One region of the Acidovorax sp. GW823-FHT02H02 genome, then DNA from elsewhere that is predicted to be linked to it. Evidence: predicted binding sites of a transcription regulator. Region 1 holds the regulator's gene; the other holds the start of a gene.

Region 1 (7,548 bases):
AAACACCATGGCGATGCCGCGCACAAAGAACCAGCCCATGGGCGTTACCTTGACGCCCTCGGCACTCAATGCAACGAGCCCCTGCTCGGCCATGGACTCCAACTGCTCCAGTTCCGGCGCGAAATACTTCCGAAAATCAATGAGCCAAGCTTGATCCATGGGCTCAAACAAGACCTCGCCCTGGCACATCAGCGCCATGATGACGGCCCTGCGCACCAGGTCATCGCGATTCAGCGCCAACCCTCGCACCACGGGCAACCGCCCCTGATCCAGATGGTCGTAGTACTCCTCCAGCGATTTGGCGTTCTGGCTGTAGGTCGCGCCCACCCGGCCGATCGCGGATACGCCCAGGCCGATGAGATCGCAGTCGGGCTGGGTGCTGTAGCCCTGAAAATTGCGGTGCAGGCGCCCCTGCCGCTTGGCAACAGCCAACGCATCCGTAGGCAAGGCAAAGTGGTCCATGCCTACATAGACGTAACCTGCATCAATGAAGGCGTCCAGCGAACGCGAAAGCATGGTCACCTTGGCGGATGCGGCAGGCAGTTCTGTCGAGATGATGCGCCGCTGCGGCTTGAAACGATCAGGCAAATGGGCGTAGGCATACAAAGCGATTCGGTCGGGGCGCAATTGGGCCACCTGTGCCAGCGTGCGATCAAACGACTCGGGGGTCTGGCGCGGCAGCCCGTAAATCAAATCCACATTGACCGACTCAAAGCCCAGCGCACGAGACGCTTCCACCAGCGCAAACACCTGCTCTGCGGGCTGAATGCGGTGCACTGCCTTCTGAACCTCGGCATCAAAATCCTGCACCCCGAAGCTCAATCGATTGAAGCCCAGTTCCGCCAGCACCGCCAGCCGATCCGAAGTGACCGTGCGAGGATCCACCTCGATGGAATACTCACCACCCGGCGCAAAGGTGAAACTGCGCCGCAGCGTTGCCATGAGCTGGCGCAGTCCGTCATCCGAAAGAAAGGTCGGCGTGCCACCCCCGAGGTGCAACTGGCTGACCACCTGTCCGGTGCCGCAGTGGGCCGTGTGCAGATCAATCTCGCGGCTGAGGTAGCGCAAATACACGTCGGCACGGTCATGGTGCTTGGTGATGATCTTGTTGCAGGCACAGTAGTAGCACAACGATTCGCAAAACGGAATGTGGACATACAGCGACAGCGGCAGTGCCGTAGCGCCAAGCCGGCGCTGTGACAGCGCCAACACATAGTCCTCTTGCCCAAAAGCCTCCACAAACCGGTCAGCCGTGGGGTAGGAGGTATAGCGCGGTCCTGGTATGTCAAAACGGCGCAGAAGTTCTGGGGTAACAGCGGTCATGGGAAAATATCCTTGCGTGCATCGATACTGTGCCGTACCCTTTGATCCACGTCCTTGACCTTAATCAAGAAGGCGAATGGGCACAGGAGGGACAATTTGATTCAATTCAGCCGCCACGCGTGCACCGCGGGACAATGGAGTCCCAGCAGATACAAGCCAATTACCCAGACCTGTCCAGGTCCCAGTGCCCATGAACCCGCAAACCATCAAAGTCGCCTGCTCCAACTGTAACCTGCGAGAACTGTGCATGCCCGTAGGCCTGAACGAGCAGCAGTTGCAACGCATTGACGATATCGTGGCAGTGCGGCGAAAAATCAAGCGAGGAGGTACGCTCTTTCGCAATGGGGAGTCGTTCACCTCTCTCTATGCCATTCGCACCGGGTTTTTCAAGACCTGCGTCGCTACCGAAGATGGGCGCGACCAGGTCACAGGCTTTCAGATGGCGGGTGAAATCATTGGACTCGATGGCATCGTCAACGATCATCACACCTGTGACGCAGTCGCCCTCGAAGATGCCGAAGTGTGTGTCATGCCCTTTGATCGCATCGAAGAACTATCGCGCGAAGTCACGGCGCTGCAACACCACGTTCACAAGATCATGAGCCGGGAAATCGTTCGTGAACACGGCGTGATGCTTTTGCTGGGCAGCATGCGTGCAGAAGAGCGCCTGGCTGCGTTCCTGCTCAACCTGGTGCAACGCCTGCATGCCCGTGGGTTCTCGCAGTCCGAACTGGTATTGCGAATGACACGGGAAGAAATCGGCAGTTACCTGGGGCTCAAGCTGGAGACAGTCAGCCGCACGTTCTCGAAGTTTGTGGAAGATGGCACGGTGGAAGTCAAACAGCGCCATGTCCGCATTCTGGACACCGATGCACTCAAGCGCATTGTCAACAACCAGCAGGCTTGTCACTGATCGCTGTTCAGGCATGCAACCGTCACGGGCACGACGATGCCTTGTGGCAATCGCCCGGTCGAGCATCCGGAGGCACGGGGCAGCGGTTGAGTTCAAAGGGTGACATGGAGAGCAGCGTTGTCAACGCGCTGGCAACCATGGTAATGATCCAGAACGCAAAGAACGCAAGGGTATAGACCCCCTGGCGGGACAGAGTCAATGGCTGACCAAACCAATGAAGATCCTGTGGATCCACCATGGCGAAAACCAGCATTTCCAGGATCCCGGCCACCAGAAAAGCGGGCCATGCAATCCACATCAGGCGTTGTGTCCACATCGTGTGTTTCCTCGGGGTTGCGGAGGGCGTGTGTATGCGACCAGCTGGAACTCTGGTTCAGCGAGGCTGATCCACGGCAGGTGTCGCCGCATGGTTGCGGCCCTTGAGCGCGGGGGCCAAGCTTTTCTCTGGCTGTGCCAGCGTCTGGTTGATCTCAATCCCTTTGCGGTAATAGTCCTCCTCGACGACGGGGTCCGGCCGACTCACGGCAAGCCACAACGTAATGAAGCCGGCAATCACCACAATGACCGGTCCGGCAATCACCAGCCAGACATGCCCAAACTTCCACCATGGCTGGGGTCCGGGAGTAATAACGGGGCTGTTTGGCATGGAAACTCCTCAGGTATCAGCATATAGACCACAAGACGCCCTGCAGCGCACAGCGCGACCTTCACTCAATTGACTCAGCGTGGCACCAGGAATATGGATTTCTCTGTCACTTTGCCGCCGCTTTCCAGTGCAGATATATCGAAATGAATCGCATGGGAACCAGGGGCCGCAGATCCATACGGGATCTGCAACCGCACCGCTACCCAACGGGATTCTGCAGCACCAATGTCCACCTCCTGCTCCGAAGCCACTTCCAAGCCATCCAGCCCGCTCGCAGTAATGCGGTAGCGCTGCGCAGCCTCTGTGGCATTCATGATTTGCAGTCGATAGACATTTTCAAGCTTGCCCCCCGCAACAATGCGGGACAAGGCGGCCCGGTCACGCACGATGTCCACCTTCAGGGGTGTGCGCGTGGTCAGGCTGGCCAGCATGCCCACACACAAAGCCACCAGAACCGCGGTGTAAATGAGCACGCGAGGGCGCAGGACATGTCGCAGGATTTGCGACTGGCTCCAGCGACGCTGGACACCATTCTGGGTTGAATACCGTATCAAGCCTCTGGGGTAATGCATCTTGTCCATCACGGTATTGCAGGCATCCACGCAAAGACCACAGCCAATGCATTCATATTGCAAACCCTTGCGGATGTCGATGCCCACGGGACACACCTGCACACACAAGGTGCAGTCGATGCATTCGCCCAGACCCTTGGCCTTGTAGTCCACCGTCTTGACCCTGGGCCCGCGCGGCTCGCCGCGGGTTTCGTCATAGGTCACGATGAGGGTATCCCGATCGAACATCGCGCTCTGAAAACGCGCATAGGGGCACATGTATTTGCAAACCTGCTCCCGAAGGAAGCCGGCGTTGCCATAAGTGGCCAAGCTGTAGAAAAACACCCAGAAAATCTGCCAGGTGCCAGCAAACGCCAACAACTCGGGACCCAGTTCCCGAATCGGCACGAAATACCCGACAAAAGTGAAACCCGTCCAGAGGGAAACAGCAACCCAGACCGTCTGCTTCAAGAATTTCTTGCGAATCTTCTCAAAGGTCCAGGGACCGGCATCCAAGCGCAGACGTGCACTGCGATCACCTTCGATCTTGTGCTCTATCCACATGAATATCTCGGTATAGACCGTCTGTGGACAGGCAAAGCCACACCACAGACGACCCGCAACCGCAGTGAACAGAAACAGCGAGAGCGCTGAAATAATCAGCAAGCCCGTGAGATAGATGAAATCCTGTGGGTACAGGACCAACCCAAAAATATAGAACCGACGGGCACCAAGGTCAAACAGCACCATTTGGCGCTGGCCCCACTCCAGCCAGGGCAACCCATAGAAAACGAGCTGCGTGAGAAACACCATGACCCAACGCCAACGCGCAAAGAACCCACTGATTGATCGTGGGTAAATTTTTTTCTGGGCCTCGTAAAGGGAGACAAGTTCACCCTCCGCCGACGGCTCAGATGTGGCCGCCGCGATGGGAATGACCTTGCGCGGCGTCTTGTCGGATGATTTCATGGTGCGGACTATGGAAGCGGATAACTAGCACTTCAAAGCAGCCCCAGTCGGAACTGGAGCCACCCCGAGTTCATCGGGCTGCGGCAGGCTTGTTGGACAAGCCCCACACATACGATGCCAGCACCCCGATTTGCGCCTCGGTCAGCTTGTCAGCCTGCGCGGGCATCTGGTTCACCTTGCCATTGTTGATCATGGCAGTGATGGCCGCTTCGCCCCATCCATGCAACCAGATGTCGTCCGTGAGGTTGGGGGCGCCCAAAGCCTGGTTACCCTTGCCATCGTTGCCGTGGCAGGCAGCGCACGCCACGAACTTGGTCTTGCCCAGCGACGCCCGCAACGAATCATGCGGGCTGCCCGACAGGCTCAGCACATAGTGCGACAGATTGCGCACGTCTTCCGGTGAACCCACTGCGGCAGCCATGGGAGGCATATTGCCGATGCGCCCCTTCTCCAGCGTTTCGCGGATCTTTTCGGGGGTGCCGCCATGCAGCCAGTCAGCATCTGCCAGGTTGGGGAATCCCTTGCTGCCGCGGGCATCGGAACCATGGCACTGGGCGCAGTTGTTCATGAACAAGCGCTCGCCGATGGCATGGGCCTGCGGATCCACGGCCACATCTTCAGGCTTCATGGAGGCAAAACGCGCATACAGCGGCTCGATTTCCGTCTTGGCCTTGGCCATTTCAGCCTCGTATTCACCCTTTTGCGTCCAGTTCAGCTTGCCCGTAAAGGTGCCAAGACCGGGATAGGCAGCCAGATAGCCCAGGCCGAAGATGATGGTGATGACGAACAGCCACACCCACCAGCGCGGCAGGGGGTTGTTCATTTCGACCAGGTCCTCGTCCCAGACGTGGCCAGTGGTGTTCTCGGCCGTGGCCATAACCTTCTTGCGGCCCGCCATCCAAAGCAGAATGCCGCAGGCGATGATGCCGACCAAGGTCAGCGTGGTCACAAAGACCGACCAGAAATTGCTGGTGAAGTCACTCATGGGGTGTTCTCGTTCTGGTGAAGGTCAATCTTGCTCGAAGGGCAGCCGGGCTGCCTCATCAAACCGGGACTTGTTGCGGCCCCTGTAGGCCCAGACCCAGATGCCAATAAAACAGGCCATCGATGCCAATGTGGCGACGATGCGCATGGTCGTGATGTCCATGGCGAATCTCCTTTACTTGAGCGCGCGGCCCATGACTTGCAGATAAGCCACCAAGGCATCGATTTCGGTCTTGCCCTTCACCTCGGCGGCAGACGCAGCGATCTGCTCGTCGGAGTAAGGCACGCCCACGGTCCGCAAGGCCTTCATGCGCGGCGCCACGTCGGCTGGATCAATGGCATTTTTCTCCAGCCATGGATACGCAGGCATGTTGGACTCGGGCACCACGTCACGCGGATTGTTCAGGTGAATGCGATGCCATTCGTCGCTGTACTTGCCACCCACGCGATGCAGATCGGGGCCCGTGCGCTTGCTGCCCCACTGGAATGGATGGTCATACACGAACTCACCGGCCACGGAGTAGTGGCCATAACGCAGGGTTTCGGCGCGAAACGGACGGATCATCTGCGAGTGGCAGTTGTAGCAGCCCTCGCGGATGTATACATCGCGCCCCATCAGTTGCAGCGCCGAATAGGGTTGCACGCCGGTCACCGCCTCGGTGGTGGATTTCTGGAAGAACAGGGGAACGATTTCCACCAGGCCACCAATCGCGATCACCAGCAGGATCAGCACGATCATCAGGAAATTGCTGGTTTCCACCTTCTCGTGGGAGAAGCCGCCAGAAGCATTTTGGTTGTTATCAGACATGAATGGGCTCCTTCGGGCTCAGGCGTGCGCAGCGTTCACGGCGGGAATGGCCACCTTGACAGAACGACCAGAAATGGCAGTCGCCCACACATTCCAGGCCATGACGATCATGCCGCCCAGGTACAGCAGGCCACCGGCGACGCGGATGACATAGAACGGATAGGTCGCCTTCACGCTTTCAACGAAGGTGTAGGTCAGGGTGCCGTCCGGGTTGATGGCGCGCCACATCAGGCCCTGCATCACGCCGGCAATCCACATGGCAGCGATGTACAGCACGATGCCGATGGTGGCCATCCAGAAGTGCAGCTCGATTGCCTTGATCGAATGCATCTTTTCCCGGCCGAACAGGCGGGGAACCATGTAGTAGAGCGAGCCCATGGTGATCAGGCCCACCCAGCCCAGCGCGCCGGAGTGCACATGGCCAACGGTCCAGTCGGTGTAGTGGCTCAGGGCATTGACGGTCTTGATGGACATCATCGGGCCTTCGAACGTGGACATGCCGTAGAACGACAGCGACACGATCAGGAAACGCAGGATGGGGTCGTCACGCAGCTTGTGCCAGGCACCCGACAGGGTCATGATGCCGTTGATCATGCCGCCCCAGCTGGGAGCCAGCAGAATCAGCGAGAACACCATGCCCACCGACTGCGTCCAGTCGGGCAGCGCGGTGTAGTGCAGATGGTGAGGGCCGGCCCACATGTAGGTGAAGATCAGCGCCCAGAAGTGCACGATGGACAGGCGGTAGCTGTACACCGGACGGCCCGCCTGCTTGGGAATGAAGTAATACATCATGCCCAGGAAACCCGTGGTCAGGAAAAAGCCCACGGCATTGTGGCCGTACCACCATTGCACCATGGCATCCTGCACGCCCGCGTAGGCCGAGTAGCTCTTCATGAAGCCAGCGGGAATGGCCGCGCTGTTGACGATGTGCAGCAAGGCCACGGCCAGGATGAAGGCACCGAAGAACCAGTTAGCCACATAGATGTGCTTGACCTTGCGCGTGCCGACCGTGCCAAAGAACACGATGGCATAGGACACCCAGGTCACCGCAATCAGGATGTCAATCGGCCATTCCAGCTCGGCATATTCCTTACCCTGGGTGTAGCCCAGTGGCAGGCTGATCGCCGCCGCCACGATGACCAGTTGCCAGGCCCAGAACGTGAATGCCGCCAAGCCCGGCGCGAACAGGCGCGTCTGGCAGGTGCGCTGCACCACGTAATAGCTGGTGGCAAACAACCCGCAACCACCAAACGCAAAGATCACTGCGTTGGTGTGCAGCGGACGCAGGCGCCCGTAACTCAACCAGGGAATGCCGAAATTGAGTTCTGGCCACGCCAGCTGTGCGGCGATGAAT
Region 2 (7,548 bases), on a different contig from region 1:
CGTCTGAAATCGACGCGGGCAAGGGCGAGCTGCAGGTCTGGCGTGACGCCAAGGCCGTGTTCAGCGCCCCGCTGGCCGACCTGCACCAGGTGTGGGATGCCGTGAGCTGGAAGATCTGCCAGCAGCGCGACAACCCCGCCAACGCCGATGCCGAGCACGCCGCAGCGGGCGATCCCGCCGACCCCGGCCTGCATGTGCACCTCACGTTCGATGCCGCCGACAACGTGGCCGCGCCGTACCTGAATCTGGCCCGCCCCAAGGTCGCCATCCTGCGCGAGCAGGGCGTGAACTCGCATGTGGAAATGGCCTATGCCTTCACCGAGGCGGGCTTCGAGGCATTCGACGTGCACATGACCGACCTGCAGACCGGCCGCGTCAAGCTCGAAGACTTCAAGGGCGTGGTCGCCTGCGGCGGCTTCAGCTATGGCGACACGCTGGGCGCGGGCATTGGCTGGGCGCGCTCCATCACGTTCAACCCCGTGCTGGCCGCGCAGTTCCAGGGCTTCTTTGGCCGCAGCGACACGTTCGGCCTGGGCGTGTGCAACGGCTGCCAGATGTTTGCCGAACTGGCCGACATCATCCCCGGCGCGCAGGATTGGCCGCGTTTTACGACCAACCAGAGCGAGCGCTTCGAGGCCCGCCTCTCGCTGGTGGAAGTGCTGGAGTCCCCCAGCCTGTTCTTGCAAGGCATGGCGGGCAGCCGCCTGCCGATCGCCGTGGCGCACGGCGAGGGTTATGCCAACTTCAAGTACCGGGGCAACGCCGACAAGGCCATTGCCGCCATGCGCTACGTGGACAACCACGGCCGCGCGACCGAGCAGTACCCGTTCAATCCCAACGGCAGCGCGGGCGGCTTGACCGCCGTGACCACGGCCGACGGCCGCTTCGCGGCCATGATGCCGCACCCCGAGCGGGTCTTCCGCAATGTGCAGATGAGCTGGACCAGCGAAGACCAGGCGCAGTACAGCGGCTGGATGCGCATCTGGCGCAACGCGCGCAAGTGGGTAGGGTGAGAGTTTTTTGCTATTGAAATAGCAGTTTGGTGCGCATGCTGTATAAGCGCTAGACGCTATTTTTGTATGTAAACATCTCTTCGAACTCTGGGAGTGATCCATGGCCGCTGGCAGCCTTCTCGCCTTGTTGGACGACATCGCCACCGTCCTCGACGATGTGGCCCTCATGACCAAGGTCGCTGCCAGGAAAAGTGCCGCCATGGCCGATGACGTGTCGGTCATGACCAAGGTGGCGGCACAAAAGACGGCGGGCGTGCTGGGCGACGATCTGGCGCTCAATGCCCAGCAGGTCACCGGCGTGCGCGCCGAGCGCGAAATTCCTGTGGTCTGGGCCGTGGCCAAAGGCTCGCTGGTGAACAAGGCGATTCTGGTACCGGCGGCGCTGCTGATCAGTGCCTTCGCGCCCTGGGCGGTGACACCGCTGCTCATGGTGGGTGGCGCCTTTTTGTGCTTTGAGGGGTTTGAGAAGCTGGCGCACAAGTTTTTGCACAGCACCCAGCACGACGAGGCCGTGCGCGAAAGCCATGCCCAGGCCAATGCCAACCCGGCCGTGGACCTGGTTGCGTTCGAGAAGGACAAGATCAAGGGCGCGGTGCGCACCGATTTCATCCTGTCGGCCGAAATCATCGCCATCACCCTGGGCACGGTGGCCAGTGCGCCGTTTGTGCAACAGGTGGCGGTGCTGGCTGGCATTGCGGTGGTCATGACGATAGGTGTTTATGGCTTCGTGGCGGGCATCGTCAAGCTCGACGACCTGGGGCTGTGGCTCCACAACAAGCCGGGTGCCACGGCCCGTGCGCTGGGCGCGGGCATTGTGCGTGCCGCGCCCTGGTTGATGAAGGCGCTCTCGGTAGCGGGCACGGCGGCCATGTTTCTGGTCGGCGGCGGCATTCTGGTGCACGGGATCCCAGCACTGCAACACGCCGTGGAGGGCGTGGGTGTGGCGGTGGCGCTTTGGCCTGTGGGCGGCCTGTGGGCGGTGCTGGTTCCCAACCTGCTCAATGCCGTGATCGGCATCGTGGCGGGCGGCCTGGTGGTGGTGGGCGTGACGCTGGTGAACCGGCTGCGCAAGGGTGCTACAGCCCCTTGATGCCGGGGTGCATGTGCCGCACCACGCTCAGGGTAACTACCAGGATTTTGACCTGAGGCAAGGTTGACCATTTTGCTAACAGGCTCAATTGCGGTACGGGGGTCGTCCCCGTTCAACCGCATCGAGTTCTGTATGAAAAAAAATCTGCTGGCTGTCGCCGTTCTGTGTGCATTGACCTCTGGCGCTGCCTTTGCGCAACAGGTCGAAAGCCCCTGGCTGGTGCGCGTGCGCGCCGTTCATCTGGACAGTGCCAACAAGGACAGCACGGGGCTGGGCCTGTCGATCAACAACAAGACGATTCCTGAATTCGACATCACGTACTTCTTCAACAAGAACGTGGCTGCCGAGCTGGTCCTCACGGTGCCTCAAAAGCACGACGTGCGTTCCAACGGCACCAACATTGGCACCCTCAAGCACCTGCCACCTTCGCTGCTGCTGCAGTACCACTTTGATGCCCCCGGCTTCAAGCCCTATGTGGGCGCTGGTGTCAACTACACGCGCTTTTCCAGCCTGAACCTGCCCGCCGGCGTGGGCATCGACCGCAACAGCTGGGGCGGTGCCCTGCAAGTGGGCGTGGACATTCCACTCAACAAGAACCTGTCGCTGAACTTCGACGTGAAGAAGGTCTACATCAAGACCGATGTGTTTGCGGGCGGCGTCAAGGCAGGTACCTTCAAGGTCGATCCCGTGCTGGTGGGCGTGGGTCTCGGCTGGCGCTTCTGATGCGAAGGCGCTGCCTGCGCGGCGCCTGGCATCACATGACTCCAAGGTGAAAAGGGCTGGCGCCTGCGCCGGCCTTTTTCTTGAGGGGGCGATTTTTCCCGGTCATCACCGATGCAGGAGCCGGGTGGCTGTGGGTTCTGATCGCCGAATGCTATATAAACAATAGCTGTTGGCGATTTGTGGGATTGCGCTACAACCAAAAAATCGTGAAATGGCATCAGGCCTTGCAATGCAAAGGCTGGCCGGTACGCTTGCGTGTGGGTGCAATCCTGCGTGGCCTGTCGTTGCAGGCTGTCACCCACGATGAACGCAGTGGGGGTAGCCTGTGGCATCGTTCACACCCCGATGCCCGACGCCCACCGCCATGCACCCCACCCACCCTAGCGCTATCACCGAAGGCCTGAACCAGCACCCCGCGCGCATCTCCCCCAAATATTTCTACGACCAGCGCGGCTCGCTGCTGTTCGAGGCCATCACCCGCCTGCCTGAGTACTATCCCACACGCACCGAAAACGCCCTGATGCAGGCGCATGCCGCCGACATGGCCCAGCAGCTGGGCCCTGTGCGCACGGTGATCGAGCCGGGCGCCGGCAGCTGCGAGAAGGCCCGCGTGCTGTGCCGCCGGGTGCGCCCCATCTGCTTTGTGGGGGTGGACATTTCGGTGGATTTCCTGCAAACGGCCGTGCAGCGCCTGCGTGCGGACATCCCGGGCCTGGACGCGCGGGCGGTGGGCGGCGACATGACCCAGGGCCTTGTGTTACCCACCGACATTCCCCGAGCGGGGCGCCTGGTGTTCTATCCGGGTTCTTCCATTGGCAACTTCGACCCGCCCCATGCGCTCGATCTGTTGCGCCACATGCGCGCGCTGGTGGACAGCGACGGCGGCTTACTCATCGGCATTGATCTGCCCAAGGAGGTGGCGGTGCTCGAAGCCGCCTATGACGACGCCGCAGGGGTCACGGCCGCCTTCAACCGCAACGTGCTCACGCACCTGAACCGCCTGATCGGCAGTGACTTTGTGGAAGAGCAGTGGGCCCACCGTGCCTTCTTCAACCGCGAGGCGTCGCGCATCGAGATGCACCTGGAGGCCCTCGCGCCGATTCGCGTGCGCTGGCCGGGCGGCGAGCGCTGCTTTGCGGCCGGCGAGCGCATCCATACCGAAAACAGCTACAAATACCCCCTTGCGGTGTTCACCACCCTGCTGGCCCAGGCGGGTTTTTCGCGTGCGCAGGCATGGACCGATGAACAGGGCTGGTTTGCCGTGGTGCATGCCCGCCCCTGAACCCTCTGCTGGAGCGCTGTCTGGCCATGCATCCCTTGATTTCCCGCTACCTTGACGTTCGCCGCCACACGCTGGGCCTGGCCGAACCCCTGTCGCCCGAAGACTGCGCCGCCCAGTCCATGCCCGACGCCAGCCCGGCCAAATGGCATCTGGCCCACACCACCTGGTTTTTCGAGACCTTTGTGCTGGAGGCGCACGAGAGCGGCTTTGCGCCGTTTGAAGCCGCATTCCGGGTCTTGTTCAACTCGTACTACAACGGTGTGGGCGCCCGGCACCCGCGGCCCCAGCGCGGCCTGCTCACGCGCCCCCCGCTGGCCGAGGTGCTGGCGTACCGGGCCGATGTGGATGCGCGCATGCAGCGCCTGTTGCCCACGCTGGTGCACGACGCAGCCCTGTGCGCGCTGGTGGAGCTGGGCCTGCAGCACGAGCAGCAGCACCAGGAGCTGCTGGTGACCGACATCAAGCACCTGCTGTCGTGCAACCCGATGCACCCGGCCTACCGCCCGGCGCAGCCCGTGGCCGTTGAATGCGCAGCCGCACCGCCGCTGGTCTGGCATGCGTGGGCCGGCGGGCTGGCCGAGATCGGCCATGCGGGCGGCGGCTTTGCGTTTGACAACGAGAGCCCGCGCCACCCGGTGTATCTGCAGCCGTACGCGCTGGCATCGCGCCTGGTCACCAATGTCGAGTTTGCTGCGTTTGTGGACGATGGCGGCTATGGCCAACCCGCCCACTGGCTGGCCGAAGGCTGGGACTGGCGCGCAGCCCAGGGGCTGGAGCAGCCCATGTACTGGCAGCGCGACGGCTCCACCTGGCACGAGTTCACCCTGGCCGGGCTGCGGCCGTTGCAGGGAGCGCAGCCTGTGGTGCACCTGTCGTACTTCGAGGCCGACGCCTATGCGCGCTGGGCGGGTGCCCGCCTGCCCACCGAGGCCGAATGGGAGCACGCCGCAGCGCCGGTGCTTGCCGGCATGGCGGCCAGCGAGGCCCCAGGCAACCTGCTGCACCCCCGCGCTGCGCAGGGCAGGGGCCTGGAGCAGCTGGTGGGCGCGGCGTGGCAATGGACGCAGTCGAGTTACGCGCCATACCCCGGTTTTCGCGCGGCAGAAGGCGCCGTGGGCGAATACAACGGCAAGTTCATGGTGAACCAGTATGTGCTGCGCGGCAGCTCGTGTGCCACACCGCCAGGCCACGCGCGCGCCAGTTACCGCAATTTTTTCCCGGCCACGGCGCGCTGGCAGTTTGCGGGGGTGCGGCTGGCAAAGGACATAGGCTGAGGTGCCTGCAGGGGAGCAACTGCCGCAAGCCGCGGTGCCGGTCTGGATTACGGGGCGGTGCTGCCTTCGGGGGGCTTGCGCGTTCGGCGGGGCCGGGCAGGGGCCTTTTCAGATTTCTGGGGTTTCTTTTCCGCTGCGGCCTGCGGCAATGCGCTGGAAGGCGCTTGCGGCACCGCCTGTGCTTCGGTAGCCGCGGGTGCGGTGGGTTCCGTGGCCGCTTCGGTGGTGGGCGCTGCCGCTTTGCGGGCGCGGCCACGGCCGCGCGCAGGGGCCGCTGGCGGCGCGGGCTCCGCCACTTCGGCGGGCGGCGCTGCGGCAGGTGCTTGCTGCCGGAAATAGCTGGTCATCACGGGCCGCTCTGCCGTCGCGTCGGGCCGCGCCGGGGCGGCGCTGGTGTTGCCCGTGCTGCGAAACACGTAGGCGCCGGATTTTTCGTCGCGGCCAAACTCCAGCAGACCGCGCTGCTGGGCTTCTTCCAGCAGGTTGCCAAAGGCCCGGAAGCCGTAATAGCTTTCGCTGAAATCAGGTTTGCGGCGCTTGATGGCTTCCTTGAGCACGGACGCCCAGATCTTGCCGCTGTCGCCCCGCACGGAGAGCAGGGCGTCAAACGTCTCCACGGCCAGCTCGATGCCCTGGGTGCGGCGCGCCTCCTGCGCTTCCTTGCGGTTGCGCTCCTCCTCGGGCGAGCGCCGGGCCACGGGCGCCGCATCGGACGGCTGGCGCCGCGCCTGCGCGCGCTGGCTCTCGCGCACCAGGTCGTCGTAAAAAATGAACTCGTCGCAGTTGGCGATCAGCAGGTCCGAGGTGGACTGCTTGACGCCCACACCGATGACCTGCTTGGCGTTTTCGCGCAGCTTGGAGACCAACGGAGAAAAGTCCGAATCGCCGCTGATGATGACGAAGGTGTTGACGTGCGACTTGGTGTAGCACAGGTCCAGAGCGTCCACCACGAGGCGGATGTCGGCCGAGTTTTTGCCCGACTGGCGGACATGGGGGATTTCGATCAGCTCGAAATTGGCCTCGTGCATCGTGGCCTTGAAGCCCTTGTAGCGGTCCCAGTCGCAATAGGCTTTCTTGACCACGATGGAGCCCTTGAGCAGCAGGCGTTCGAGCACCGGCTTGATGTCGAACTTGTCGTATTTGGCATCGCGCACTCCCAGTGCGACATTTTCGAAGTCGCAAAACAGTGCCATGCTGATGTTGTCGGTGGGGGATGCCATGGTGATTCCGGTAACGTTGCTGGCTGGATCATCACACGGAAACTGCGACGTACTGCGAACGCCGTAGGCATCTGTCGGGCGGAGCGGTGGACGCGGGCATACTCCCGATCCTTTGTTGCCTTCACGGATTGCTACATGCCCGATTCCCCATCCACTGCGCTGGCTTCCTCCACTCCCACCCGCCGTGGCGTCAGCGCGTGGTGGCGGGCGCTGGCCATTTCCCTGATGGTGGTTCTGCTGATCGCCTGGGCGGCCAGCGCGAGCATGCTCGAACAGCTCAAGGCCCAGATTGCGCACCTGCAGGCCAAGGTGAGCGTGGTGGCCCAGGTGCAGTACCTGTCGGTGCTGCTCGACGGCCAACAGCAGCCGGCCTTGCTGGTCACTGCCGATGTGCAGGGCAGCGTGCTGCAGCTGCAGCGCCTGAACGAAGTGCGCGAGGGTCGGGACGACAGCATGCAGCTGTGGGCCCTGGAGGGCGACAAGCCCCCGCGTTCGCTGGGCGTGGTCACCAGCGCCTACCAGACACTGCAACTGACTACTGCCACCGCCGCGCTGGCGGGGGTGCAGGAACTGGCCATCAGCGTGGAAGACAAGGGCGGAGTCGCCGAAGCGCGCGGGCCCCGCTTGCCTTATCTGTTCAAGGGGGCGCTGGTCAAGAAAGCCCTCTGAGGTTTGCTATTGAAAATATGGCTAATGGCGCTTGTTGCATAAGCGCCAGAGCCTGAAATGGCGCAATTATTCACCCACCGCGCAGTGCGACCCGCGCGGTAGGTGCTGCCTCAGACTTTGTCGAGCGCCTGTGCCAGATCGGCCTGCAGGTCGTCGATGTGTTCGATGCCCACCGACAGGCGCACCATGTTCTCGCTCACGCCCGCCTTGGCCAGCTCTGCGGGGTTGAGCTGGCGGTGCGTGGTGGAGGCCGGGTGCGTGGCCAGCGACTTGGCAT

What was found. Region 1 encodes FNR, which switches genes on or off when oxygen is low (the NO sensors DNR and NnrR bind a similar motif). Its sites were predicted from a motif close to TTGATNNNNATCAA; they were not measured.
Region 2: the regulator FNR is predicted to act here: its motif matches at 2,151-2,164, upstream of AC1RDS_RS17720 (OmpW/AlkL family protein).

The regions. Positions count from the first base shown of each region.
Region 1 covers NZ_JBXAJH010000001.1:23,542-31,089, forward strand. Annotated here, with positions in the region: gene hemN (oxygen-independent coproporphyrinogen III oxidase) at 1-1,323, opposite strand, end outside; gene fnr (fumarate/nitrate reduction transcriptional regulator Fnr) at 1,514-2,236, shown strand; gene AC1RDS_RS00125 (hypothetical protein) at 2,259-2,552, opposite strand; gene AC1RDS_RS00130 (FixH family protein) at 2,610-2,882, opposite strand; gene ccoG (cytochrome c oxidase accessory protein CcoG) at 2,957-4,402, opposite strand; gene ccoP (cytochrome-c oxidase, cbb3-type subunit III) at 4,473-5,387, opposite strand; gene AC1RDS_RS00145 (cbb3-type cytochrome oxidase subunit 3) at 5,412-5,549, opposite strand; gene ccoO (cytochrome-c oxidase, cbb3-type subunit II) at 5,562-6,194, opposite strand; gene ccoN (cytochrome-c oxidase, cbb3-type subunit I) at 6,213-7,548, opposite strand, start outside.
Region 2 covers NZ_JBXAJH010000018.1:84,278-91,825, reverse strand. Annotated here, with positions in the region: gene purL (phosphoribosylformylglycinamidine synthase) at 1-1,013, shown strand, start outside; gene AC1RDS_RS17725 (DUF808 domain-containing protein) at 1,114-2,103, shown strand; gene AC1RDS_RS17720 (OmpW/AlkL family protein) at 2,236-2,826, shown strand; gene egtD (L-histidine N(alpha)-methyltransferase) at 3,191-4,108, shown strand; gene egtB (ergothioneine biosynthesis protein EgtB) at 4,135-5,382, shown strand; partial or broken gene AC1RDS_RS17705 (NYN domain-containing protein) at 5,784-6,602, opposite strand; gene AC1RDS_RS17700 (anti-sigma factor) at 6,738-7,271, shown strand; gene AC1RDS_RS17695 (O-acetylhomoserine aminocarboxypropyltransferase/cysteine synthase family protein) at 7,382-7,548, opposite strand, start outside.